4 regions of the Actinoplanes sp. 13 genome follow, and region 2 is predicted to be linked to each of the others. Evidence: riboswitches for the same ligand, from Rfam matches in the RefSeq annotation. Region 2 holds a riboswitch; each other region holds the start of a gene.

Region 1 (3,025 bases), on a different contig from region 2:
TCGATGTCGGGGTGGTCCCGGTGGAAGGCGGCGAGCGCGTCGAAGAGGGGTGCCACCTCGCAGCCGATCACCATGCCGATCGTGAGACGGCCGCGGATCAGGCCGTTGACGTCGTCGATCGCGTCGCGGAGGTCGGCGGCGGCGTCGAGGGCGGCGCGCGCGTGACGGAGAGCGACCTCGCCGGCCTGGGTGAGTCTCGCGGTGCGGCCGCTGCGGTCGAAGAGGCGGGTGCCGAGCTCGTGTTCCAGGGCTTTGATCTGGGCGCTCACCCCGGACTGGGTGATGTGCACGCGCTCGGCGGCGCGGGTGAAGTTGGCCGTCTCGGCGACTGCGATGAAGTATTCCAACTGTCGCAGATCCATGAGCGAAGATTGTAGATGCCATGAGAACTATGCGTTGGACTTCTCACTGCGCCGACGGCAGGGTGGAGACATGACCGATCGTGATGTGGCGAAGCAACCTGAGGATCTGACCCGGCTGTTCGTGGAGCGTGCGAACGCGAAAGACGCCGAGGGTCTCGCCCTTCTCTACGAGGAGGACGCCGTGATGGCCTTTCCGCCGGGCAGTCAGACGCGAGGGCGTCAGGCCATCCGGGAGCTGTGGGATGAGCTGCTGCCGAAGATGCCGCAGCTTGAGCCGGAGGATCCGCTGCCCACGCTGATCAGCGGTGACCTGGCGTTGACGTCCACGCCGCCGAAGGACGGGTCGGGGGCGCGGGCCCAGGTGGCGCGACGCCAGCCGGACGGGAGCTGGCTGCGGGTGCTCGATCAGCCGGAGTTCGTCCAGCCGCAGCGGTGATGCGGCAGGCGCGCCGGCCTGCGGGGTGGGACGACGCCCCGCAGGCCGACCCGAAGTCAGAGAGAAATCCGCTGACCTGCGTACAGACGATGCGGACTGTCCAGCACACCCTGATTCGCCCGGTACAGGGCACGCCAGCCCCCGGGAACGTCATACCGGTTGGCGATGCCCGCGAGGGTGTCGCCGGGGCGCACCACGTGAACGCGGGTGTTGCCGCTCGCGGTGGGTGACGACCGCCGCACGGTGGACGCACGCTGCGGCTTGTATGCGTGGCGTTTCCCGCAGTGCGGCCAGGCGCCGATGCCCTGGCCGCGCAGTACGCGTTCGGCGATCGTGATCTGTTCGGCCCTGGTGGCCAGATTGGCGGTCCTCGCGTACTGCGTGCCTCCGTAAGCTCGCCACGTTCCGCGACTGAACTGGAGGCCACCGTAATAGCCGTTGCCGGTGTTGATTCTCCAGTTCCCACCGGACTCGCAGTGGGCGATCGCGTCCCAGTTGACGCTGAAACGCGGGGACGGTGTGGCGGCGGCGGGGGCTTCGAGCATCACGACGGCTCCAGCCCCGGCAAGCCCGACGGCAACGACGCCGAGGGCATGACGAACCCGCTTTTTGATCTGCATCATGAACTTGTCCTCCACGCCTGCGAGGTCAGCTGTCGGGTTCGGGCAGAGGTGCCCGGCCGCGAGGACGCGGCTTCACCCCGAGGCGCATCAGCGCCGAGGAACTCTTGGGTCCCCCGCTCCATGCCTTGTGTTTTCTCTCGACCGTGGTCGGCGGCTGGACTCGGCGTTCCGGCCACGGTGTCCGCCACTGCGGACTGCCTACGGTGGTCACCGGCCGACGACGCCGGCCAAGCCTTTACACGGGGATAGGTGACCTTGTGATCCCAAATTAACGGCTCAAATCCCCTCTTGTGGGTCTAACTCGGCAAACTTTAGAGCTACCCGCGAGTAGGGGTGACGGTGCACAATCGGCATTCATGAGCGATCAACAGCGTGACCTCGACGTCATCGTCTACGGCGCCTCGGGTTTCGTGGGTGTCCTTACGGCACGGCACCTCGCCGCCCACGCCCCGGCCAGCGTCCGGATCGCGCTGGCAGGGCGCTCAGCCGAGAAGCTCGAGGCGGTTCGCTCACGCCTCGGTGTGGACTGGCCGATCATCGTGGCGGATGCTGGCGACGTGGATGCGCTGGCCACGATGGCCGGCCGCACGCGGGTGGTCATCACCACTGTCGGCCCTTACGCGAAGTACGGCCGGACTCTGGCGCACGCCTGCGCCGAAGCGGGCACCGACTACGTGGACCTGACCGGCGAGGTCCTGTTCGCACGGAACAGCATCGACGAGAACCATGAGATCGCGAAGCGCACCGGGGCACGGATCGTGCATTCGTGCGGTTTCGATTCGATCCCGTCCGACATCGGGGTGTACGTGCTGCATCAGCAGGTGCAGGCCGAGAACGCGGGGGAACTGACGGACACCACGCTGGTGGTGACGAGCATGCGGGGAGGGGTGAGCGGCGGCACGATCGACTCGATGCGCCACCAGGTCGACGTCATGAAGAAGGACCAGCGACTGCGCAAGATCGGCGCCAGCCCGTACTCGCTGAGTCCCGACCGGGCCACGGAACCGGATCTGGGCCGGCAGCCGGACATGCTGACTCTCGCCCCGTCCGAGGTGGATCCGAGCGTGCGCGGGCACCTCGCGCCGTTCGTCATGGCGTCCTACAACACCCGTGTGGTGCGGCGCAGCAACGCCCTGCAGGGCTGGGCGTACGGCCGCCGGTTCCGCTACCGCGAGGTGCTGCGGGTCGGCTCCGCGCTCGTCGCCCACGCCACCAAGCTGGCGATGAGCGGCCTGATCCTCGGCTGGGCGCTGCCGCCGACCCGGTTCGTGCTGGACCGCGTGCTGCCGAAACCGGGTTCGGGCCCGAGCGAGCAGACCCAGCAGAACGGGCGCTTCACCATGGACATCTTCACCACCACGACGGACGGGTCGCGCTACACGGCACGCTTCCGGGCGAAAGGAGACCCGGGGTACGCAGCGACCGCGATCATGCTCGGCGAGTCGGCGCTGGCGCTGGTTCTCGACCGGAATCGGCTGCCGGCTTTCGGAGGCGGCGTGCTGACACCGGCCACGGGTATCGGAGACGCGCTGGTGGACCGCCTGCGGGCAGCCGGAATGGAGATCACCGCCCGGCGGCTCAGCGCCTGAGAATCACCGGCGCGC
Region 2 (3,025 bases):
ACCCAGGCCGTGATCTGGACCCTGGTCGTGGGCATCGGCGGTTTCGTCTACTTCTGGCGCGGAGAGAAGGGCTACGGCCGTGGCTGACAACGAGCGCGTCCCCACCGTCATCGCGGACAACGCCCACGTCATCTACAAGGTGCACAGCTCGGCGTCGCCGGGCAGCGGCAGTCCCGTGGCCAGCCTCAAGCGGCTGGTCACCGGCTCCCGGTCGGCGAACGTCCGCGAGGTGCACGCAGTCAAGGGCGTGAGCTTCGTGGCGTACCGCGGCGAGGCGATCGGCCTGATCGGCAGCAACGGCTCCGGGAAGTCGACCCTGCTGCGGGCGGTCGCCGGCCTGCTGCCGGTGGCCCGGGGCAAGATCTACGCCGCCGGCCAGCCGTCCCTGCTGGGCGTCAACGCCGCGCTGATGAACGAGCTGCCCGGCGAGCGCAACGTCGAGCTGGGCTGCCTGGCCATGGGCATGTCGCCGGCCGAGGTGCGGGCGAAGAAGGACGGGATCATCGAGTTCTCCGGCATCAACGAGCGGGGTGACTTCTCCTCGCTGCCGATGCGGACGTACTCGTCCGGCATGGCCGCCCGCCTGCGGTTCTCCATCGCCGCCGCGAAGCAGCACGACGTCCTGCTGATCGACGAGGCGCTGGCCACCGGTGACGCCAAGTTCCGCCGCCGCAGCGAGGCGCGGGTCCGTGAGCTGCGCGCCCAGGCCGGCACGGTCTTCCTGGTCAGCCACAGCGAGCAGTCGATCCGGGACACCTGCGACCGGAGCATCTGGCTGGAGTCCGGCCTGATCCGGGCCGACGGGCCGACCGACGAGGTGATGCGGGAGTACGAGGCCTACATGCGCAAGTAGGGCTCGTACTCCCGGCAACCTGCTAGTTCACCGACAGGTGGACGTGGTTCGTATGGTCGCTGGACGGGTCGCCGCCCGCCCCGCTGTACGACTTCCACCGGTCGCTGCTGGCCAGCCAGATCCGGCGGTACCAGATGACGTAGAGCACGTTCAGCTCGTCGGCGTTGGCGATGAAGTAGTCCGCCAGGTTGTCGCCGTAGGTCTTGCTGGAACCCGTGGCGTCGCCGCCGAAGCCGTTCTTGTCGGCGGCGAAGTCGCAGGCCCGGCCCTTCGGATGCTCACCGCTGTTCTGCTCGCGCCAGCAGGCCACGAACCGCGTGAAGCCGGCCGCCTTCGCCTGCTTCATCGCGTGCAGCGTCGCCGGGGTGAGACAGCCGCCGCTGGTCGGGTCGTTCTCGGAGCAGCCACCGCCGGTCGGTCCCGGCTCGGCCTTGGCACTGCCTCCGCCGCCGGAGGACGGCGCATCACCGGCGTCCTGACCCTGGTTCGCCTTCGCCAGCGCGGTCTCCGCCTGGGTCTTCTTGTTGGCCATCACGGTGACCTGCTTCTGCTGGTCACGAATGGCCGTGTCGATGGCGATCTTGGCGCGCTGCCGGTCGGTGAGAGTTTTCTTGAGATCGGCGATCGCGGCGTTCTGCTGCGCCGCGATCACGCCCAGGGCCTCGGCGCGGTCCAGGAAGGTCTCGCTCGAAGCGGCGGTGACCAGGGCGGACATCGGGCCGATCCGGCCCGTCGTGTACGCCTGCTGCGCGATCTCGTCGAGCGCCTGCTGCTGCGGCCCGATCGCCGCCTCCAGGCGCTTGAGCTCCGCGGAGAGCTTGGTCTGCTGCTCCTTGGACTTCTTCAACTTGTTCTTGGCATCCACGAAGCCACGGGTGGCGTCCTCGAGTTGGGTGATCAGCGACTTCGAGCCGCCCTCGCCGTCGTCGCCGTTGTCACCGGGGGCCGCGGACGCCGGCGTCGCCACGATGACCAGCCCGCACACGGCGACGAGCAGCGCCATTACCGCCGCCAATCGTCGCCGCGCAGTGTGTTCCTGCACAGACATTTCCTTCCGTCGGCCGCCGGCCGGGTTAGCTGACGGGTTCGGGACGAAGGAAATCCCTACCGCAAACTGCGGATTCACCCCGGAGGAAATATGGTTCCCCGGCTCGCCGCAACGGGCGATTAGGCGGCGGTCCCCGGGTGGGAACCGGTCCGACCATACCCACTTCATCGACAGATCGACAGTTCTCGTACTCGCTGCGATTGCGCGGACACACCACGTGACACCATTACGGAATGTCGTTAGGCGGTAACACTTTTCGCAGCTCAGTGGGTCCTGATGCGCGGCGATATCTCAGGTAAACTCCTCTCGGTCCTGCCAGGACGGCACCGCCCCCGAGTTGCCGGCAGGCCGCCGCCCAATCGCCGTGAAAGGTGAGCCGGGGAACCAGGTCACTGGGGTGAATCCGCAGTTTGCGGTAGGGATTGCTTCCGTCCCGAACCCGTCAGCTAACTCGGTCGGCGGTGACACGGAAGGAACTGTTGATGACCGCAAGTCCCCGCCGGTGGCTGATACTCGCCCTGGCGCCGCTCGTGTCTGCCGTGTTCCTCGTGGCCCCGGTCACGTTGCTCACCGGCACCACGGCTTCCGCGGCACCGGGAAGTAACTCGCCCAACGCCGACGAGGAGGGCAGTGCTGACCTGTCGGCCGTGATGGAGGCGACCAACCGGCGCTACGTCGCCGCGAAGGGCGCCGTCGCCGCGTCCCGCAAGAACCAGAAGAAGCTGGCCGCCGACATCAAAGCAGCCGAGGGCCGGCGTGACGTCCTGATTCCCGAGGTCAACTCGATCGCCCGGCAGCAATACCAGACCGGCAATCTGAGTGCCATGGGCTTCCTGCTCAACGCCAGCTCGTCGAACGACTTCATGAGCAAGGCGATCTCCCTGGAGGAGATCAACAAGCTGCATGACGAGAAGCTGCACGAGCTGAACACGGCGATCGCCGAGATCAGCGAGAACAAGGCCAGGCTGGACGCCGAGCTCAAGAACGAGCAGCAGCAGCTGACCGTGCTGCAGAAGCAGAAGGACGCCGCCGAGAACCAGCTCGACCTGGTGGGTGGTGGCACCGGCATCAACCGGTCCGTCACGAACGGCCTGGTCGACGCCAAGTCGGCCATCGCGGCGCCG
Region 3 (3,025 bases), on a different contig from region 2:
GGAGGAGCCGATCCACATGTTCAGCACGTCGGTGATGCTCAGCGAGATGAACGAGGCGCCCATCTCGCCGGCCACCGCGCGGGCCAGGAAGGTCTTGCCGCACCCGGGCGGGCCGTAGAGCAGCAGGCCGCCGCGGAGGCTCTTGCCGAACAGCGTGCGCAGTTTCGGGTTGCGCAGCGGGCCGAGGAAGGAGACCTCCAGGCGCTTCTTCACGTCGGCCATGCCCCCGACGTCGGCGAGGGTGATCGTCGAGCTCTCCACGTCGAACATCCGGTCGGCGTTGCTGCGGACCGGGTCGGGCTCACCGTCGGCGGTGGCGAACCGGGGCGGGACGACGTCGCCGAACTGCTCCTCCAGGGCCGCCCAGTCGAACCCGCCGGGCGGCGGGGCGGAAGCGGGCGGCAGGGCGGCAGCGGGCGGCGGGGCGGCAGCGGCGGGCGGCGCGGTGGGGGCGACCGGCGGCGGAACGGGAGCAGCGGGCGGCGGCGGAGTGGGATCGGCGGGCCGGGCGGCCGGGCCGAGAGCGCGCGCCATCAGCTGCTGGGCGGTGCTGTTGCCGGGTTCCCGGGCGAGAATCTGGGCGGCGTGAGCGATCGCCTCGGCGCCCCGGCCCGCGGCCACCAGCATCTCGGCCAGGTGCAGCCGCAGCGGAAGGTCGTCGGGGCGGGCCCGCACCGCGGCGGTGAGGCTGTCGATCAAGGCGTCGCTCATGGAAGGCGATTATGCCCCGGCCCGGGAGCGGGATGCGCCTGACGGCCCGGTGCGGGCATGGATGGCCGCGACCTTCCCCGGGACGGAACGCGTGGCGCGTACCAGAAAAGACGAAACGGCCGCGGCCCGAAAGCGACCGCGACCGTTTGCAGCAGGCTTGATCAGCCTGGTCGGCGATAGCCGGCGATCGGGCCCCGGTCGATCGACGCCATCCGCACGTGGTCTCCCGTGTGCGGGGCGTGCACCACCTTGCCGCCGCCGATGTAGAGGGCGACGTGATGCAGGTCCGAGTAGTAGAAGACCAGGTCACCCGGTTTCAACTCGGCTCTGCTGACCGACCTCGTCGAGCCCCACTGGGCTTTCGTGTAGTGCTCGAGGTGGACGCCGACCGATCCCCACGCCTCCTGTGTCAGGCCCGAACAGTCGTAGCTGTTCGGTCCGTTGGAGCCGAAGACGTAGGGCTTGCCGATCAGGTCGCACGCCTTCTGGGCCGCGCGACCGCCCTTGTCGTTGGTGTACGTCACCGGGCAGGGCCCGGTGCGCAGCGGCCCGTCGTCGACGTCCGCGGTGCCGTACGCCCGGATCCGCAGCTTCTGCAGGTCGTCGATCTCGCCTTCGATCGTCTTCTTCCGCGACGCCAGGTCGGTGTCGCGGACGGCGATCTCGGACTCGAGCTGGTCGACCTTCGCCTTGTCGGCGGCGTACTTGTCACGCAGCCGCGCCACGTCGGCGATGGACTGCTTCTGGTTGAACGCCAGCTGGTCGAGGAGGGTGAGCCTCTCGGCCAGGCCGGTCGGTGAACCGCTCATCAGCATCGCGTTGAGCGTGCTCGGCGGACCCTGCATGTAGGCGTCGACCGCGAGGCCACGGACCTCGACCATCGCGGCGTCCACCTGGGCCTGCAGCGGCGCCAGGGTCTTCTCCAGCTGCCTCTGCTGCTTGCGCAGCTTGATCAGCTTGCCGTGCACGTCGTTGTACTGCTCGATGACGGGTTCGAGCTTGTTCCACTCCTCGTCGATCTGCTTCTCGACACTGGAGGGCGTGGGCTCGGCGTGGGCCGCGGCCGGTCCGGTGAGGACGAGCCCGGCGGCGGCCACGACGCAGGCGAGCCCGCGCAGCAGACGTTTCACGTAGGTGCGTTGTCCTTTCTTCCTGCTCAGCCGCCGACCGGGTTAGCTGACGGGTTCGGGCGGGAAGGACACCCGGCCGTTTGCACGGCTTCACCCCGGTTACCTGGGTCCCCGACATGCGTGTCGCATTTAGGCGGTGGTCCGTCAGATCGGCCGGGTTGGACGACGGGGGGCTGCCGGACCGGGCACCACCGTACTCGGATCATGGGTGTGACTGGAAGCGCGGGATCACCTGATCGGCCACGCATTGAGGGCCGCGTCCAGCCAGGGCACCACGAGGATCACGGTGGGTAACACCAGCAGTCCGGCTGCGGCACCGGCGCCGGCCACCGTGAGCAGGGTGGACGTGTGCGCCGGGCCGTCCAGGCGGGCCAGGCGCCGCCGCCGGGACTCCCCCGCCGGGTCCGCGGTGACCCCCTCGGTCAGCGGGACGGCGTCGGCCAGGCGGGACAACGCGGCCCGCAGCGGCTGGGGCCCGGTGCGGCGCCGCGCGGCGTCGTCGGCCACCATCTCCAGCAGCAGGTGTACGGCGTCCAGCGGCTTCTTGCTCCGCAGATGCCGAGGGACCGCCTGGTAGAAGGCGGTGAACGACTCCATCACCAACTCGTGGTGGTGCCGCAGGTGGGCCCGCTCGTGGGCCAGGACCGCGTCGATCTGCGCGGCGTCGAGGACCCGTAGGACGCCGTCGCTGAGCACGACGCGCGGGGACCGGCCGGGCACGCAGTAGGCCAGCGGGAGCGGGCCGTCGAGGACGCGCACCTCGTCCTGGCGCTCCATCCGGTCGAGCAGGTCGACCAGCGTGCGGTGCCGGGCGCGCCGGGCCCGGGCCCGGTAGCTGACCTTGCCGAGCGAGATCAGCAGCCGGATCACGATGATGGCGGCCACCGCGAGGGAGAACAGGAGTGCGGCCACCGTCTCCGGGTGCCGGGCGCCGGCTGCCCGGGTGAGCTCCTCGGGAGCGGCGAGCACGACGCCGAGGGCACAGAGCACCGCGGTCAGGGTGAGCGACTGCCAGAGCAGCACCGCGGCGACCGGGGCGCGGTCGGGCCAGCGGGCGCTCGCCAGGATGCCGGGCACCACCAGGGAGAGGGTGAGCCCCAGCGCGCCGAGCAGGAGGGCGGTCACCTCTCGGTGGTGCGCTTCATCGCCGCTTCGATCGCTTCCGGGGGCAGCTGCCCGAGGAA
Region 4 (3,025 bases), on a different contig from region 2:
TCCGGTTACCGGGGGCACGCCACCCCGGCGGGCACCTACCGGATCAACAAGCGGGCGAAGCGGGAGTGGTCCGACCCGTACGCGGTGTGGCTGCCGTACTGGCAGCGGTTCGTCGGCGGGATCGGCTTCCATGAGACGACGAGCTATCTGCACGACGCCCGGCGCGGATCGCACGGCTGCGTGAACCTGCTGCATCGCGACGCCGTCGCCATGTACGACCTGTTGAGCCTGGGCACGACGGTGCGCACCTTCGGCCGGCGGCCAGGCACCTGAGCGCTGCCCTTGTGGCAGAACGGGTACGGCCGGGCGTGAGATGCCGCCCGGCCGTACCCGCCGCCGATCAGGCCAGACGCCGAACGACGTAGTTCCGGCTCCAGATCTTGTGCTTGGTCACCGTCTTGCCGGTGCGCGGCGCCGACCACATCTTGCCGCCACCGGCGTAGATGCCCGCGTGGGTACCGCGCGAGCCGCTACGGATGACGATCAGGTCGCCGGCCCGCGCCTTGGACTTCTTGACGGCCTTGCCGTACCGCTGCTGCAGATTGGCCTTGTGCGGCAGCTTCTTGCCCACAGCCTTCTTGTAGACGTACATGGTGTAGCCGGAGCAGTCGAAACGCTTCGGTCCCGACGCGCCGTACTTGTACCGCTTGCCCTTGTGCTTGGCGGCTTCGGCGATGACGCGCTGGCCGGCCGCCTTCGCCTTCACGGCGACCTTCTTGGCTGCCACCGGGCGGTTGACGGAGACAGTGGTCTGCGTCAGTGCCCGGGCCGGGGCGATCGCCACGGCTGCCGACGAGGCTTGCGGGGCGCCCAGTCCACCGGCGAACAGGCCGAGACCGACGGACAGGGCGATGGCGCCGGTGCTCAGCTTGCGCGGGCGCCGGCTCGAGTTGCTTTCGTGCACGGTGAAGGAATCCCTCCGGCACGCCTGCGAGGTTAGCTGTCGGGTTCGGGCGGGAAGGATTGCCCGGCCGCGGGTAGCGGCTTCACCCCGAGGTCCTCCGGCCGGCCGCCAGCATGCGGCCTGCCGTTCGAGGACCGGAAATGGTTCCCCCGTCCCTGCCCCCGTCTGCCTGATGGTGATCGCGCAGGTTCGTGTCGTCGGACCGGGGCAGGGCTCGGCGTGGTCCGGATCGTCACGAGCGGTGAGCGTGTGCCCGCCGCACACCCTTGATAGCCAACATCTGAGCTTGATCGCCCCCGCTCGGACCTCACTCAGCGTAACCGAACAAGAGGGTGGTGTCCGTTTTGGAAGGGCGTCGCGAAGAGTTCAGTTGCGCACGGGATTGGTGGGGCCACGTGCGGTGACATTTCGCTGTGAAGCAGAACATACGAAAGGCGCGGGCCCCGAGGTGCCCGGTGCGCCGAGTCCTCATCCGCCTCCGCCGGTCGCCGATGAGGCCGGTATGAGGTTCAACACGCCGGCCGACGGCGCGGGGAAGGACACCGCGGCGCTGATGCTGCACGCCCGCCGGGTGGTCTCGTTCGCGGTGGCGGTGTTGTCGACCAGCATGCTGATCTCCCTGGTCTCGTACGTGTGGGACTGGTGGGACAGCATTCGCGAGGGCGGGCCGCCGGAGCCGGACGAATGGCTGGGGCTGATCGGTGTGGCCTGGCTACCGCTCGCGGCGATGGCCACCGTTCGGCTGGTGCGGCTCCAGCGTCTGCTCGCGGCGCGGGCCCGTGCGGCCGCGGAAGCGTTCGCGGATGCCGTCGACACCGCGCACGGGTGGGTCTGGCAGACCGACGCGGCCATGCGGCTGACCTACGCCAGTGACGGTGTGGACGTCCTGCTGGGCCGTCCCGCCGGGGAGTTCCTCGGGCGCGGCGTGCTGGAGGTGATCGACGAGGCCGGCGAGGTCCGCGGCGCCGACGACGCGGGCCGGCAGGATTGGCTCACCCGGGCGACACATCAGGACGGTTCGGTACGACACCTGAGCAGCACCGTGACAGCCGTCCGCGACAGCGGTGGGCGGGTGGTGGCGTACCGCGGCTTCACCGCCGACGTCACGGCCGAGACGAAGGTGAACGTCGCCGATGCCGAGCGGCGCCAGCGGTACGAGACCGCGCGAACCCGGATCGAGCAGGCGATGCGTGACCCCGAGGCGATGCAGGTCGTGCTGCAGCCGATCGCCGACCTGGACCGGCAGCAGATCGCCGGGATGGAGGCCCTCGCCCGGTTCAGCGCCGAGCCGCACCGGCCGCCGGACGTGTGGTTCGCCGAGGCATGGGAGGTGGGTCTCGGCGCCGACCTGGAGCTGCGTGCCGTCGAGCTGGCCTGGCGGCGCCTGCCGGAGCTGCCGGCGCAGGCCTATCTCGCGGTCAACCTGTCGGCGCAGACGCTGCTCGACGATCGTCTCCCGGGCCTGCTCGCCGCTCTCGGCGAGGGCGCCCGCCGGGTGGTGATCGAGGTGACGGAGCACGCCGCGATCAGCGATTACGCGGTCCTGGAGGACGCGTTGCGCACGGTCCGGGCCATGGGGGTGCGGCTGGCCGTCGACGACGCGGGCGCCGGTTACGCCTCGATGCAGCACATCCTGCGGCTGCGTCCCGACATCATCAAGCTGGACCGCAGCATCGTGGCCGACAGCGACGCGGACCCGGCGAGGTTCGCGTTGATCGGCGCGATGGCCAACTTCGGGGCCTCCCTCGGCATGACGGTGGTCGCCGAGGGCGTGGAGACGTCCGCTGAGCTGGCGGTGCTCACCGAGAACCGGATCAGCCACGCGCAGGGTTACTACCTCGCCCGGCCCGCGGCCGACCCCAACCCCGCGCTGACGGGCGTCGACATCTCCGCCGGAGTGTGAGGCGGCGGAGATGTCGACGCCGTGGGCACCCGCCGTCGGCCTCGGCTCATGCGTGGCGGGTGACGACACGCCGCGGCCGGGCCGGCGACCATGGGTGCGTGGACGGCGGCCCCACCCGGGGGTCAGGCGCTTACCCGACGCCCTCGTGGCGGAGTTGGAGGAACCATGCGATACATGGCGAACTCACGTCCCGCGCAGGGCGTCGGCCCGGAACAGCT

Evidence for each region. A riboswitch is a leader RNA that binds a small molecule or an ion and turns the genes downstream of it on or off. The one in region 2 is predicted to bind cyclic di-AMP.
Region 1: linked by a shared signal. The riboswitch ahead of AC0NH5_RS27590 (transglycosylase family protein) and the one ahead of AC0NH5_RS23630 (coiled-coil domain-containing protein) in region 2 are both predicted to bind cyclic di-AMP.
Region 3: linked by a shared signal. The riboswitch ahead of AC0NH5_RS20065 (C40 family peptidase) and the one ahead of AC0NH5_RS23630 (coiled-coil domain-containing protein) in region 2 are both predicted to bind cyclic di-AMP.
Region 4: linked by a shared signal. The riboswitch ahead of AC0NH5_RS40135 (C40 family peptidase) and the one ahead of AC0NH5_RS23630 (coiled-coil domain-containing protein) in region 2 are both predicted to bind cyclic di-AMP.

What each region holds. Positions count from the first base shown of each region.
Region 1 is NZ_JBVYOQ010000016.1:143,022-146,046, forward strand. Features, by position in the region: gene AC0NH5_RS27580 (LysR family transcriptional regulator) at 1-362, opposite strand, end outside; gene AC0NH5_RS27585 (YybH family protein) at 433-798, shown strand; gene AC0NH5_RS27590 (transglycosylase family protein) at 855-1,436, opposite strand; cyclic di-AMP (ydaO/yuaA leader) riboswitch at 1,421-1,584, opposite strand; gene AC0NH5_RS27595 (saccharopine dehydrogenase family protein) at 1,778-3,010, shown strand.
Region 2 is NZ_JBVYOQ010000012.1:161,630-164,654, reverse strand. Features, by position in the region: gene AC0NH5_RS23640 (ABC transporter permease) at 1-87, shown strand, start outside; gene AC0NH5_RS23635 (ABC transporter ATP-binding protein) at 80-853, shown strand; gene AC0NH5_RS23630 (coiled-coil domain-containing protein) at 876-1,901, opposite strand; cyclic di-AMP (ydaO/yuaA leader) riboswitch at 1,900-2,037, opposite strand; cyclic di-AMP (ydaO/yuaA leader) riboswitch at 2,244-2,377, shown strand; gene AC0NH5_RS23625 (coiled-coil domain-containing protein) at 2,384-3,025, shown strand, end outside.
Region 3 is NZ_JBVYOQ010000009.1:106,017-109,041, forward strand. Features, by position in the region: gene AC0NH5_RS20060 (ATP-binding protein) at 1-711, opposite strand, end outside; gene AC0NH5_RS20065 (C40 family peptidase) at 873-1,841, opposite strand; cyclic di-AMP (ydaO/yuaA leader) riboswitch at 1,858-1,987, opposite strand; gene AC0NH5_RS20070 (M56 family metallopeptidase) at 2,070-2,966, opposite strand; gene AC0NH5_RS20075 (BlaI/MecI/CopY family transcriptional regulator) at 2,963-3,025, opposite strand, start outside.
Region 4 is NZ_JBVYOQ010000041.1:47,138-50,162, forward strand. Features, by position in the region: gene AC0NH5_RS40130 (L,D-transpeptidase family protein) at 1-273, shown strand, start outside; gene AC0NH5_RS40135 (C40 family peptidase) at 341-904, opposite strand; cyclic di-AMP (ydaO/yuaA leader) riboswitch at 911-1,035, opposite strand; gene AC0NH5_RS40140 (sensor domain-containing phosphodiesterase) at 1,407-2,807, shown strand; gene AC0NH5_RS40145 (hypothetical protein) at 2,982-3,025, shown strand, end outside.